DNA from 2 places in the Aeromonas rivipollensis genome. Region 2 is predicted to be linked to the other one. Evidence: predicted binding sites of a transcription regulator. Region 2 holds the regulator's gene; the other holds the start of a gene.
The links. Region 2 encodes LexA, which represses DNA repair genes until DNA is damaged. Its sites were predicted from a motif close to ANCTGTNTNNNNANACAGNT; they were not measured.

Region 1 (7,463 bases), 2.3 Mb from region 2:
TCAAAAATGTTGATCAGATTCACCTTTACGAGGCTGAAACCCGCACTTTCTTATAGAAATGTGATCAAAAGAATAAATAATCAAAATTTATTTATCATATGCGGTGTTAGTTGAATGTTAAATGGATAGTTTTTCACCTTGCTAGGTTATCAATATGTTGTCCTGACAGGTGCTGGGCCAGTTGGCGGATCATGCTGGCGGTGGCCCCCCAGATGAAGGAGTGTTGCCAGGGGATCCAGTAGATGGTGTGGCGCTTGCCCGCTCTTGGGAGGGTCAGGGCTATGTGGTGGGCCGGATCCAGCACATGGCTGAGGGGCACCTCGAAGGCCTGCTCCACTTCGTCGGGGCTGAGGGCAAGCCGATAGTCGGGATCTATCATGGCCAGCACAGGCAGGACGTCATACAGGGAGATGGTGTTGAGCGGGGTGAGACTGCCGATGACCCGGACCTGGGAGGCGGGGATCCCGAGCTCTTCGTGGGTCTCTCGCAGGGCCGTGTGGATCAGGCTCTCATCTTCCGGATCCTGACGCCCGCCGGGGAAGCTTATCTGCCCCGGGTGGTGGCGCAGGGTAGTGCTGCGGCGGGTCAGCAACAGATGCAGCCCCTGGGGGCGCTCCACCAGAGGGATCAGCACAGCCGCCGGTTTGAGCCCCGCCAGCATCAGGCGGTGGGCGGGGGCGGGGCGTTGCAACAGGAAGCGGGTCAGTAGCTCGGCGCGGTTCATCTCGATATCCATCTCGGTCCTGGTCTCCTCGGGGCTGGCTAAGGCTGTCACAGGCTCACTGGCGCAGGGCATCCAGCAGCGGCAGGATGCGGGCCACCTTGTCGTAGGTCTCCTGATATTCGGCGTCAGGGTCTGAGTCGGCGATGATGCCCCCTCCCGCCCAGCAATGGAGCCGGCCGGCTTCGGCTATCAGGGTGCGAATGCAGATGCTGGTGTCCATCCGGCCATGCTGGCTCAGGTAGCCGATGCTGCCACAATAGGCGTTTCGCCGCACCGGCTCCAGCTCCTCGATGATCTCCATCGCCCGGATCTTGGGGGCACCCGTGATGGAGCCACCAGGGAAACAGGCCCGCAGCAGATCCACCCCCTGCCAGCGCGCATCCAGCTCACCGTGGATGGTGGAGACCAGGTGATGCACGGCGGGGAAAGACTCCACCGCAAACAGGCTCGGCACGCTGACGGAGCCCGGGCGGCTGACCCGGCCTATGTCGTTGCGCAGCAGATCCACGATCATCAGGTTCTCCGATCTGTCCTTGTCGGCACTGGCGAGCGACTCGGCCACCTGTTTATCAATAGCGGGATCCGGATGACGGGGCCGGGTGCCCTTGATGGGTTTGGTCTCGATGTGGCGGCCATCGAGCAGCAGGAAGCGCTCGGGGGAGAGGCTCAAAATGGCGCTCTGTGGCAGCCGGACAAAGGCCGAGAAGGGGGCCTTGTTGGCGGCACTGAGGGCGAGATAGGCGGACCACTCGTCCCCGCCATAGGGGGCGCTGAAGCGCTGGGTCAGGTTGATCTGATAGCAATCCCCCGCCGCCAGATAGGCCTGGATGCGGGCGAACTTCTCGCCGTACTCGGCCCGGCTCATGTTGCTCTGCCACTCTCCCTGCAAGGCGAAGGGGGCGCTGGCCTGAGGGATTTGCGCCGCCAGCCACTGCAGTCGTCTGGCGAGCCCGGCCTCATTTCCCCAGAGCACCAGCTGCCAGCGACCGGTCGCAACCTCCCGTAGCAGTGCCCAGTCGTAGATCCCGACCGCCATGTCAGGTACCTGGATGTCCGCACTGGCCTGAGCGGGCAGACGCTCGAACCGCCGTCCCAGATCGTAGCCAAAGAGCCCCAGGGCGCCCCCGATGAAGGGCAGGTCATGTTCATCCTGCACCAGATCCCCCAGCAGGGCCTGCTGGGTGCGGGCGAGCAGAGTGAGGGGATCTTCTGCGTGCCGGGTCTGGCTGCCTGCGTGGCGCAGGCAGGTGCTGGCGCCCCGGGTCTCCAGGGTGGCGAGAGGGTCGGCACTGATGATGTCAAAGCGGTTGTCGGCGCCCGTTGGGCCTGCCGATTCCAGCAAGATGGCCCAGGCCTGGTGTTGCAAGCGGGCAAACAGGGCGTGAAGCGATGCTTGGGGGTCGAAATGGTGGATATGCAGTCTTGGTTTCATTTTTTGTTACACAGGCAACAGTTTGCACCCAGCTCCCTAGCCGGTTCGGGTGCTCAAGCGTATCATGGCCGCCGGCATTTTTAAGAAAAACACCGTTATAAAAACACGCCGTAGTCGCCGGCTCTGTGCGCATTCGCCGCCTGCCGAAGGCCCGGCTCATATGGAAGCCCTTGCTCGCGCAAGCGACGACAAGGACCAGTGAGGATGATATGAGCATCATTAGAAAACAGGACTTTATCGATTCCATTGCTGACGCCCTGCAGTACATCTCTTTCTACCACCCCCTCGATTTTGTCCATGCCGCCAAGGCTGCCTATGACCGCGAGATCAACCCGGCCGCCAAGGACGCCCTGGCCCAGATCCTGATCAACTCCCGCATGTCTGCCGAAGGGCATCGTCCCCTGTGTCAGGACACCGGCATCGTCACCTGCTTCGTCAAGATCGGTATGCAGGTGCAGTGGGACAGCGACATGACGGTCCAGGAGATGGTGGATGAGGGCACCCGCCGTGCCTACACCAACCCGGACAACCCGCTGCGTGCCAGCGTGCTCGCCGATCCGGCCGGCAGCCGCAAGAACACCAAGGACAACGCCCCTGCCGTGGTGCACATCGACATGATCCCGGGGGACAAGGTGGAAGTGAGCATTGCGGCCAAGGGCGGCGGCTCCGAGAACAAGTCCAAGATGGTGATGCTCAACCCCTCCGACGACGTGGTCGAATGGGTGCTCAAAACAGTGCCGACCATGGGCGCCGGCTGGTGCCCGCCCGGCATGCTGGGGATCGGCATCGGCGGTACCGCCGAGAAGGCGGCCGTGCTCGCCAAGGAAGCCCTGATGGAGCACATCGACATTCAGGAGCTGATCGCCAGGGGCCCCGAGACCACAGAAGAGAAGCTGCGGGTCGAGCTCTATGACAAGGTCAACCGGCTGGGGATTGGTGCCCAGGGGCTGGGCGGCCTCACCACAGTGTTGGATGTGAAGGTCAAATCCGCTCCGACCCATGCCGCCTCCAAGCCGGTAGTGATGATCCCCAACTGCGCCGCCACCCGCCACGTTCACTTCGAACTCGATGGCTCTGGCCCCGCCGAATTGACCCCGCCGAAGCTGGAGGACTGGCCACAGATCACCCGTGAAGCGGGCGGCAACGTGCGCCGGGTCAATGTCGACGGCATCACCAAGGCCGAGCTCGCCAGCTGGAAGAGTGGCGACACAGTGCTGCTGTCCGGCAAGATCCTCACCGGCCGTGACGCCGCCCACAAGCGCATTGCCGACATGCTGAAAAATGGCGAAGGCTTGCCGGAAGGGGTCGACTTCACCAACCGCTTCATCTACTACGTCGGCCCGGTCGATGCGGTGCGTGACGAAGTGGTGGGCCCGGCTGGCCCCACCACCTCCACCCGGATGGACAAGTTCACCGACATGATGCTGGGTGAAACCGGCCTCATCGGCATGATAGGCAAGTCCGAGCGGGGTCCGAAAACCGTCGAGAGCATCAAGCAGCACCAGGCCGTCTATCTGATGGCCGTAGGGGGCGCGGCCTACCTGGTGGCCAAGGCCATCAAGAAGGCCCGTGTGGTGGCCTTCGCCGATCTGGGGATGGAGGCCATCTATGAGTTCGAGGTGGAAGACATGCCGGTGACAGTGGCGGTCGACTCCCAGGGCAACAACATCCATGAAACCGGCCCGGCCTACTGGTCTGCCAAAATCGCCGAGCTGGATACCAGGCTCGCCTGATCCTGTGCAAGCCCCTGGCGGGGCGCCGGGCAGATAGCAGCCATCACACAGGCCATATGACAGAAGGCGACCTCAGGGTCGCCTTTCTCGTCTTCGTTGCCGCAGTGTCAGACTGACGCGCGGGGGCGGGGAAGCCTGCCAGCCGGGTCGGTGCGGCCTGTATTAGTGGTTCAGGTAGACGTCCTGCCCACCGTAACAGAGTGGGCCACCCTGTGAGGGAGTAGGCTCGAAGAAGCGGGTCAGGACCCCTGCACGCTGCCCCAGGGTGCTGAGGCGGCTGCGATCCAGGGCAACCCGTTCGGGCAACCAGGTCAAGACGGCGGCACAATGGCCGTTGGCCAGGCTCTGCTCCAGCAGACGTTGCCAGTTCTTGATCTTGGGGCCGTGGACCACCAGTACCCGGGCGGGATTGATCCCCAGTGCCTGCAGCTGCTTGGCCACGGGCAGCCCTGGCGGGGCTATGAGCAAGATCCAGCCGCTGTCGCTTTGGCTCAGTCTTCCCAGCGCATCCAGCAGCGGGGCTTCATGGAGATCCATGGCCAGTCGATGCTCATGCTCCGCCTTGCCCTGATGGCGGGTGGGCCAGGTGGTGATCACACCGGCAGAGGAGGAGAGTGGGCGGTGACTCAGGGGCTGGCTCATATGTGTGTCCTGTATGAATAACCATGCTGTATGTGTATACAGTAGTTCTATCTCATGCCAGTGACAAGGCGTTTGTGATTAAAAATGTGAGCCGACTAACAGGGTTTTTTAGTAACTATTTGAATTTAAATACTATTTATATTGATGGTGGGGCGGGTGTTTTTTAACCTGTAGACAAAGCGCGGGTCGGCGCTCATGGTTATACAGTATGTATGGCAAGAGGAGGGACCAAGATGGATGTGAGCACCTTGCAACGGCTGGACGCCAATATTCTGCTCGGGATCATCAACGAGAAGCTGCGGCTGGAGTGCGATGGTCTGGAAGAGTTGCTAGCTTACTACGACATGACGGAGGATCAGCTGGCCACCCGCCTGCAGCAGATTGGTTATCACTACGACCCCATGAGTAACCAGTTCAAGGCCCATGGTTAATTCAGCTCGGGAAGTTGCCCCAATTGGGGCAGCTTCCTTTTATTGCCGCGCTGATGCATCAAGCATTGAAAGCGATTTCATCGCCAGCCGAGTTGGTGCTTATTTTCACGTATTTTCAGCCGCTGGCAATCATTGAAAACCTATTCATGAATCCATCTTTTTGAATTTCATTCAATGTTTTGATTTTTAAGGTTATTTTTATTTTGTTCAGGCAGGATATAGGAAAGGGTTTTCATGGTGAAACTGTCATTTTTATACGTTAAAGTGTGACTCACGTTAACTTTTAAACCCCCGGCTTTAGCTAGTATGCCCACGCCGGAACATATTCTGAGATAACAACAGCGCCGGTCCCTCAAGGGGATAACATTTTTTATTTGTAACGAAGGAAAATGGTTTATGGCTACCAAGAAGAAGACAGACCAGGATCTCCAACTGGATAAAGATCAGCTCAAGGCGAGTATCGTGCGTCACCTGCGTTCTACCTTGGGTACAAGCGAACAGAAAGCCTCTCCCGAAGCATGGTGGAAAGCGACCGCTGCCGCCGTCAACGAACAGGTGTACGAGCGCCTGACCCGCACTCAGCAGACTCACTTCAAGAAAGATACTCGTGCGATTCACTATCTCTCTGCTGAATTCCTGATGGGGCGTTTGACCTCCAACAACCTGCACAACCTCTCCCTGTACAAGATTTGCGAAGAGGCCCTGGGTGAACTCGGTCTGGAACTGACCGATCTGTGCGAACAAGAGCCTGACATGGCCCTTGGCAACGGCGGCCTGGGTCGTCTGGCCGCCTGCTTCATCGACTCCCTGGCCACCCTGAACTACCCGGCGGTGGGCTACGGCATCCATTACGAGCACGGCCTGTTCCGTCAGGAGATCCAGGATGGTCGCCAGATAGAGCGTCCGGACTCCTGGCGTGAATATGGCAACCCCTGGGAGATCTGCCGCCCCGAGTCGGTGCAGGAGATCCCGCTCTACGGCTACGTGGAAACCGTGTTTGGTGACAAGGGCGGCCTGAAGAAGGTGTGGCACGCCGGTCGCAAGATCAAAGGGGTGCCTTGGGACATCCCTGTGGTGGGCTTTGGCGGTCACACCGTCAACATACTGCGGCTGTGGGAATCCCGCGCCTCCGAGTTCTTTGACTGGGACGTGTTCAACGCCGGTGGTTACGTCGACTCCCAGGCCGAGAAGGCCCAGGCCGAGACCATCTCCAAGGTGCTCTACCCGAACGACGAGACCGACGCAGGCAAAGAGCTGCGCCTGATCCAGCAATACTTCTTCTGTGCCTGCTCCATCAAGGACATCATGCGCCGCTACAAGCGGGTGCATGGTGCGGACTTCCGCAACTTTGCCGCGCAAATAGCCATCCAGCTCAACGATACCCACCCGACAGTGGCCATCCCCGAGCTGATGCGGGTGCTGGTGGACGAGGAAGATCTGCACTGGGATGCGGCCTGGGCCATCTGCTACCAGGTCTTCTCCTACACCAACCACACCCTGCTGCCGGAAGCGCTGGAGAAGTGGTCCGTCAGCCTGTTCGAGAAGGTGCTGCCCCGTCATCTCGAGATCATCTACGAGATCAACGCCCGCTTCCTGAACGAGCTGGTGGAGCCCAAGTGGCCGGGCAACGATGCCATCAAGGCCAAGCTCTCCATCATCGAAGAAGGGGACGTGCGCAAGGTGCGCATGGGCAACCTGTGCGTCATCGGCTCCTCCAAGGTGAACGGCGTGGCCGAGATCCACTCCAAGCTGGTGAAAGAGGATCTCTTCCCCGAGTATGCCGAGCTGTGGCCCGAGAAGATGTGCAACGTCACCAACGGCGTGACCCCCCGTCGCTGGCTGCTGGCCTGCAACCCCGAGCTGGCTGCCCTCTACAACGAAGTGGTGGGCAAGGAGTGGCCGCTGCAGCTGGACAAGCTGCGCAGCGTGACCAAGTTTGCCGACGACAAGGCGTTCCAGCAGCAGTTCATGACCATCAAGCGTCACAACAAGGAGAAGCTGGTCAAGGTCATCAAGGCGGAAACCGGCATCGATGTCTCGGCCGAGGCGATCTTCGACGTTCAGATCAAGCGTCTGCACGAGTACAAGCGCCAGCAGCTGAACCTCATTCACATCATGGCGCTCTACCGTCGTCTGCTGGCAAACCCGGACTATGACATGCATCCGCGCGTGTTCATCTTCGGCTCCAAGGCGGCGCCCGGTTACAAGCTGGCCAAGGACATCATCTACGCCATCAACAAGCTGGCGGAGCGGGTCAACAACGACGCCCGCATCCAGGGCAAGCTGAAAGTGGTGTTCATGCCGAACTACCGCGTCAGCCTGGCCGAGAAGCTGATCCCGGCGGCGGATGTCTCCGAGCAGATCTCCACTGCAGGCTACGAAGCCTCAGGGACAGGCAACATGAAGATGGCACTGAACGGCGCCATCACCATCGGCACCCTGGACGGCGCCAACATCGAGATCGCGGAAGAGGCGGGGGCCGAGAACTGCGCCATCTTCGG
Region 2 (7,463 bases):
TCCTCCTCTTCGTAGCGCAGGAACAGCTCTGTCTTGAGCAGCGGGTAGATGTCGACGCAGCGGGCGACTATCTCGCTGCGGGAGATCCCCTCGCAGCGCTCGATCAAGGCCGCCACCAGGGAGGGCAGGGCGAACAGGTGGAGTATGTTGTTGCGATAGTAGGTCAGCAGGATCGCCTGATAGCGGTCGAGGCTGATGATCTGGCCGAGCTTGTCCTCGCTCACCTCGAACTTGTTGAGCTCCATGGCCTGATCCAGCAGGGTCCTGGCATCCTCGTCCGGCATGGTGCTCTGCGGGCTGTAAGGTACCTGCTTGAGCAGATCCAGATAGGTGTTGAGCTGTGCCTGCAGCTCGTCCCGAGTCAGGGCATGGCGTTCGGCGGCCAGCAGTGCCAGGGCACTCAGGGTCAGGCCGTTGACGGCAGCGGCATCGTTGATCCGGGTCATCAAGAGCTCGGCCAGCTGATTGACGGTGGAGGCCATCCACTCCGGGCGCTCCTCCTTGCCGATGCTCTCCTTCCAGTGCGGCACCTGCTCGCCGAGGTAGCTGTTGAGGGTCAGCGGCTCGCCGAAGTTGACGAAGCCACGGCCATAGTTGCGCAGCTTGCGCAGTATGCCCAGCACCTGCAGGAAGCTCTCTTTCTCCTTGCGGCTCCCCTTGAGCTCGTTGTGGTAGGTGTTGACCTCCATCACATGCTCGTAGCCCAGATAGACGGGAACCAGGGTCACCGGCCTGTCCAGCCCGCGCATCATAGCTTGCAGGGTCATCGCCAGCATGCCGGTCTTGGGCGGCAGCAGGCGGCCGGTGCGGGAACGGCCACCCTCGGTGAAGAACTCCACCGAGTAGCCCTTGGCAAACAGCAGGTTCAGATATTCACGGAACACAGTGCTGTAGAGCGGGTTGCCCTTGAAGGTGCGGCGGATGAAGAAGGCGCCGCCGTGGCGGAAGATGGGGCCCGCCGGCCAGAAGTTCAGGTTGATGCCTGCCGCTATGTGGGGCGGCACCATGCCCTGGTGATAGATGACGTAGGAGAGCAGCAGGTAGTCCATGTGGCTGCGATGGCAGGGGACGTAGACTATCTCGTGCCCTTCCTGGGCGAGCTGGCGCACCTGCTCGGCACCGTTGACCGAGAGGCCGCGGTAGAGCTTGTTCCAGAGCCAGCCGAGGAAAGTTTCCCCGAGGCGGATCAGCCGGAAGGAGAAGTTGGAGGCGATCTCGTCCATGTAGCCATGGGCGCGCTTCTGCGCCTTCTCCAGGCTGATGCCCTCGCGTCTGGCCTCTTCTTCGATGGCCTGCTGGATCACGCTCGAATCCAGCAACTGCTTGAACAGCAGGTTGCGGTTCGGCAGCTTGGGACCGGTGGCCGCCAGCTGCTGGCGGCTGAAGTGGGTACGTGCCACCCGTGCCAGCTTGTGGGCGATGGCCTCGTCGGTACCGTGCTTGTCTGCCATGTAGCGCAATGAGAGCGGCGGGGAGAAGCGCACCAGGTTTTCGCGCCCTTTCAGGATCACGATCAGCGCCTTCTTGAGCCGGTTCGGGGCCAGGCTGCTGATGATGTTCCAGCCGGAGGCTTCCTCCCCTTCCCGGCCGGGGGCGCGGCCCCAGAACAGGGTGACGGGCACCACCTGGATATCCAGCTCGGGATCCTGCTTGTGCAAGTCCAGCAGCTGGTGGAACTCCTGCAGGAAGGGCAGCGGCTTGTTGCGCTTGCCAAACAGGGGAGGCGGACGATCCAGACAGACGTAGCGCGGCAGCAACTGTCCACCCAGCTCCAGCGGCGTGAAGGGGCCGGGCAGGCCGAGATCCTCGCAGCACTGTTGCAGGGTCATCAGGTCGGTGATCGAGCTGGTTTTCAGGGCATAGACGATGGGTCTGGCCGGATCCAGCTTGAGCTCCGTGATGGGATTTTCCGGCAGGCTCTTGTGATTGACCAAGCCACTGACCGGCCATTGCAGGATGGCTCTGGAAATGTTCTGTCCAAGGGACATGTGCGTCTGCTCTCCAAAAAAATGCGGCGTGAGCATAGCAAATCACCGACGGCTTGTCGCCGAGAGGTAGGATGAGTGCCTTTTCAGGATAGAAGGTGCGGGATTTTTGCGACAAGGCGGGGACAAATATCAGCAACGCCTTGCCTTGGCCACAGCACTGTATATACTGCCAGTGTGCTGTATAAAAAGACAGGTGCCAATGCTATGAAACCCCTTACCCCCCGCCAGGCTGAAGTGCTGGAGCTTATCAAGGCGAACATGAGCGAGACCGGCATGCCGCCGACTCGCGCCGAGATCGCCCAGAAGCTTGGCTTCAAGTCGGCCAATGCGGCCGAGGAACATCTGAAGGCCCTGGCCAAGAAAGGGGTCATCGAGATCATGCCCGGCACCTCCCGCGGCATCCGCCTGCTGCTCGAGGAAGAGGAGGCCGCGCCAGAAGAGAACGGCCTGCCGCTGATCGGCAAGGTCGCGGCCGGCGAGCCCATCCTGGCCCAGGAGCACATAGAGAGCCACTATCAGGTGGATCCCGCCCTGTTCCATCCGCGGGCAGACTTCCTGTTGCGGGTGCAGGGCATGAGCATGAAGAACATCGGCATCATGGACGGGGATCTGCTGGCGGTGCACAAGACCCAGGAGGTGCGCAACGGCCAGGTGGTGGTGGCGCGTCTCGATGAAGACGTCACCGTCAAGCGCTTCCAGCGCAAGGGTAGCCAGGTGTGGCTGCTGCCGGAGAACGAGGATCTCTCCCCCATCGAGGTGGATCTCTCCAGCCAGCACCTCACTATCGAAGGGCTGGCGGTCGGGGTCATTCGCAACGCCGACTGGATGTAAGCATCGGACATGCCGAGGGGCCTCCTGCGGGAGGCCCCTTCGTTTGTGCCGTTTTTTCCCGCCGTTCTTTCCTCCCCGATCCCCGCCATTGCCGCCGCCCAGATCCACCGCAAACAGTACCGCCACGGATCATGCATTTCGGATATATCCTTTGAGAAGGCCCGCAGTGTCATGGCCGGATAACCGCCATGACCTTGAGTGTGCCGCCAGGTCAGCATGGATCGCAGGGATGCATCACGGCTGGGGCGGTGCGGGACAGGGAGAGTCGTCAGGCAGCAGGACGACTCAATACAGTCAGTACGCGACGGTGCCTGGTCTGCCATCCCGATGGCATTCGCACTGGTCGGCGTGGCCTGTTGAGCAAGGAGGACAGGTATGGCTTCAAGCTCGCCGTGGGATCCGGGTCCGGCCGCAACCGCAACCCCCGCATCCTCCATCACCCGATTCATCAAGGGCAGTCGGATGACGTGGTTTTATGCGCTCTGGGTGTATCACAAGGGCGATGGCTGGACCATCTGGCTGGGGTGCCCCAAGGACAAGATTGTCCGCCTGGTTCGTCTGTTCCGCCGCCACCACGACATAGGTTTGCCAGATGCCCCCTGGACGGCCCCGGTCATCCCGCTGCGCGCCACTATCCGGCGCCCCCAGGGGCAGCGCAGACTGCGGCCCTGAGCCCGTCCCCCGAACAGTGTGTGAGCCCCACCCGGTGTGGGGCTTTTCTTTATCCCCGCCATTGCCCGGAGATAGCTGCAGTTTCCTCCCTACGGGGCCCTTTCCTGCCCGGGATCCGGACTCAGGACTAGGCAGGAACGGGGCCGGGCGGGTTACAATAGCCCCTCATTGGCCCCGCCATCCGGCTGGTTGAACTAGCAAGGTTCTGTTTTATATGGTTAAACCACGTTTTTCCCTGCTGTTGTTGCTCTTCGTCGGCAGCATAATGGCGGCTTATTACTGGAGCCAACCCTCACTTCCTGCGCAGGCGGATTATTATCCGGTAGGGCGTGACATCAACCCCTTCACCCTCACGGATGGGGATGGCAAGCCCTTCACCGCCGCCAACTTGGCGGGGCACTGGACCTTCCTGTTCATAGGCTACACCTATTGTCCCGATGTCTGCCCGACCGCCTTGGCGGATCTGCGTTCCATCTACCCGGATCTGAAGAAGGTCTCGCCCAGCAGCCAGGTGGTCTTCGTCTCGGCGGATCCCCAGCGGGATGACAGCCCCCGCCTCAAGAGCTATACCGCCTTCTTCCATCCGGAGTTCAAGGCAGTGACCGGCCCCCACCGTGCCCTCTTCCCCCTGGTGCGCAACCTTGGCCTCGTCTATTCCATCGTGGAGAGCGAGCGCAAGGATTACCTCATCGACCACTCGGCCTCGATCGTGCTGATCAGCCCCGAAGGCAAGCTGGTGGCCATGTTCCGTCCCAAGGTGGCCCCGGGTGAGGTGCCTCATGTGGACATGCAGACCATGGTCTCCGACTTCGCACGCATAGTGCGGCTGGCCGACGAGTGAGTCACCGGCGCCTATCGTGCTTGGTTTGATGCCGTCCTGGCTGAGGGATCCTCGTCGCCACCGGGCCGTGTTTGCCCTGGCCCTGCCCATGGTGTTCTCCAACGTCACCACCCCCTTGCTCGGCCTGGTGGATACCTGGGTGATCGGTCATCTTGGTCAGGCCTGGTTCCTCGGGGGCGTCTCGGTCGGGGCGACCCTCATCAACCTCCTCTTCTGGCTGCTCGGCTTCCTGCGCATGTCCACCACTGGCCTGACCGCCCAGGCTCAGGGCGCCGCCAGCGCCGAGGGGCAGCTGGACACCCTGGCGCGGGCGCTCGGCCTCGCCATCGGGCTGGGGCTGGCCCTGTTGCTGCTGGTGCTGCCTTTCTTGCCGGCCATCATAGGGCTCAGCGGGGGATCCCCCGAGGTGCAGGGCTATGCCGGAGACTATGTCTCGGTGCGGATCTGGAGCGCCCCGGCGGCCCTGTGCAACCTGGTCATCATGGGCTGGCTGCTGGGCATGCAGGATGCGCGCAGCCCCATGTTGCTGCTGATCCTGAGCAATCTGGTCAACATGGTGCTGGATGCCTGGTTCGTGCTGGGGCTCGGCTGGCAGGTCAGGGGGGTGGCAGCCGCCTCCCTGCTGGCGGACTACAGCTCGCTCGGGGTGGGGCTCTGGCTGGTGAGCCGCCGCCTGCACCATCTCTCGGCCGAGGTGTGGCAGGACGCCTGGTCGCGCTGGTGGCGATGGCCTGCGGTGCGGCGGCTGCTCGGGCTGAACAGGGACATCTTCATCCGCTCCCTCTGCCTGCAGCTCTGTTTCGCCTTCATGACCCTGCAGGGTGCCAGGCTGGGGGACGTGGCGGTGGCCGCCAATGCGGTGTTGCTCAACTTCCTGATGCTGATCTCCTACGGGCTGGACGGCTTCGCCTATGCGGTGGAAGCCATGGTGGGGCGCGCCATAGGACGGCGGGACAGGCAGGGGCTGCGGGAGGCCATAGTCCTCAACCTGGGCTGGGCCTTGCTGATCGCGCTCGCCTTCGCCCTGGGGTTTGCCCTGGGAGGGCGGCAGCTCATCGCCCATATCACCGATATCCCTGCGGTGATCGCCGAGGCAAACCGCCAACTGCCCTGGCTCATCGCCATGCCTTTGCTGGCGGTCTGGTGCTTCCTGCTGGATGGGGTCTTCATCGGGGCCACCCGGGCCCGGGAGATGCGCAACAGCATGCTGGTGGCGGTGTTTGCCGGCTTCTTCCCTATCTGGTGGTTGTGCCAGGGATGGGGCGTGGCGGCCTTGTGGGCCGCCATGGCGGCGCTGATGACAGGGCGGGGTCTGACCCTGGGCTGGCTATGCTGGCACCTGGAGCGCGACGGCCGCCTGCTGGGTCAAGGCCGGGAGCCCGCCTGACGGAGTCTCATGGGCTGCGTCGCCGCGCCGACGGAGGCTAGAGGGATCCCTCATAGCCGAACTGGCGCCAGCTCTCGTAGACGAAGACCGCGACCGCGTTGGCCAGATTCATGCTGCGGCTCTGGGGCAACATGGGAATGCGCAGCCGCTGCTCGAACGGCAGGCTCTCTATGATCTCCGCCGGCAACCCGCGACTCTCTGGCCCGAACAGCAGGGCATCCCCCGGGGCAAACTGCGCCGCCGAGTGAGCGGTGCGTCCCTTGGTGGTGCAGGCGAACACCCGCCTGGGGGCCACGGCCGCGAGGAAGGCCTCATAGCTCGGCCAGCGCTTCACCTCGGCAAACTCGTGATAGTCGAGTCCGGCCCGCTTCACCCGCTTGTCATCCCAGGCGAAACCCAGGGGCTCTATCAGGTGCAGCCGGTAGCCGGTGTTGGCACAGAGGCGGATGATATTGCCGGTGTTGGGCGGGATTTCCGGTTGATAGAGCACTATGTCGAGCATGACGGGATCCTGATGCGGGGCTGGGGTGGTGCGAAACGGGCGTCAGCATACCCAGCGCCCGTGCCGATGAAAAGGGGTGGCTCACACCATGGGCAGGCGTATGGTGATGACGAGCCCGGTCGGGTGATTGTTGCTGGCCTTGATGGTGCCGCCATGGCGCTGGATCGCCTCGGCGGCGATGGCGAGGCCGAGCCCGGTGCCGCCTGTCTTGGCGTTGCGGGCATCGTCGACCCGGAAGAAGGGCAGGAACAGCATGGGCTGCTGCTCCACCGGCACGCCGGGGCCGTCATCCCTGATGGTCATTACCCACTCCCGTCCCTCCTGATACCAATCCACCTTGATGAACTCGCGGGCATACTTGAGCGCATTGCGCAGCGGGTTCTCCAGGGCCCTCGCCAGCAGCTCTGGCCACATCCGCAGCGACTCGGTCGGCAGCGGCGGCAGCCTGAGCTGCTTGCCATTCTGATTGGCCTCGAACATGGCATCGTCCAGTATGGGCTCCAGCAGATCCGCCAGGGGCAGGGTCACCGGGGCTTCCACGTGCTGCTGGACCCGGGACAGATCCAGCAGGTCACCGATCAGCTTGTCGAGCCGGGCGATTTCGCTCTCGATCCGCGCGAGCTCCGAGCTGTCCCCCTGCTTGCGGCGGATCAAGGCCTGCGCCAGCTGAATGCGGGTGAGGGGGCTGCGCAGTTCGTGCGAGATGTCTGACAGCAACTGTTTCTGCTTCTGGATCATGCGCTTGAGGGTGTCCACCATGTGGCTGACATGATCCGCCAGCTGACCTATCTCGTCCCGCCGCCCCAGGTTGGGGATCCGCGTCTCCAGCTTGCCCTGCGCCAACTGGGAGACCGACTGCTGCAACTGCAGTATGGGGCGGGTCAGCCGCCAGGCCAGCAGCAGACAGAGGGGGGTGCTGACCAGCATGGCGATGCCCAGGATCTGGATGGGGTGATCCAAGATCTGGATAAACAGGAACAGATAGGAGTTTTCGACGTTGAGCCCGAAGTAGACGTGGTAGCTCTGGCCGTGATGCTGCATCTGGAAGGGGCCGGCGATGGCCCGCTGGTGTTCGCTGCCCAGCATGGGCTTGGCCGGGTTGTCGGCGTCCAGCATGAAGCGGATGACGAACTTGCTCAGCCGGGTGGTGGATTGCATCTGGCCCTTGGCGTCACGCAGGTAGACGTTGTCTACCGGCAACAGCCCGGCCGCTGTGATGGCCTGTTGCAGATCGAAATCCTG

Region 1: the regulator LexA is predicted to act here: its motif matches at 4,556-4,575, upstream of WIR04_RS09580 (DUF4250 domain-containing protein).

What each region holds. Positions count from the first base shown of each region.
Region 1 covers NZ_CP149130.1:2,105,770-2,113,232, forward strand. The annotation lists gene WIR04_RS09560 (CoA pyrophosphatase) at 134-724, opposite strand; gene pabB (aminodeoxychorismate synthase component I) at 780-2,156, opposite strand; gene WIR04_RS09570 (fumarate hydratase) at 2,366-3,889, shown strand; gene WIR04_RS09575 (cell division inhibitor) at 4,052-4,531, opposite strand; gene WIR04_RS09580 (DUF4250 domain-containing protein) at 4,765-4,962, shown strand; gene WIR04_RS09585 (glycogen/starch/alpha-glucan phosphorylase) at 5,359-7,463, shown strand, end outside.
Region 2 covers NZ_CP149130.1:4,388,930-4,396,392, reverse strand. The annotation lists gene plsB (glycerol-3-phosphate 1-O-acyltransferase PlsB) at 1-1,988, opposite strand, end outside; gene lexA (transcriptional repressor LexA) at 2,193-2,819, shown strand; gene WIR04_RS20165 (hypothetical protein) at 3,282-3,491, shown strand; gene WIR04_RS20160 (SCO family protein) at 3,706-4,332, shown strand; gene dinF (MATE family efflux transporter DinF) at 4,361-5,719, shown strand; gene trmL (tRNA (uridine(34)/cytosine(34)/5-carboxymethylaminomethyluridine(34)-2'-O)-methyltransferase TrmL) at 5,757-6,221, opposite strand; gene WIR04_RS20145 (ATP-binding protein) at 6,303-7,463, opposite strand, start outside.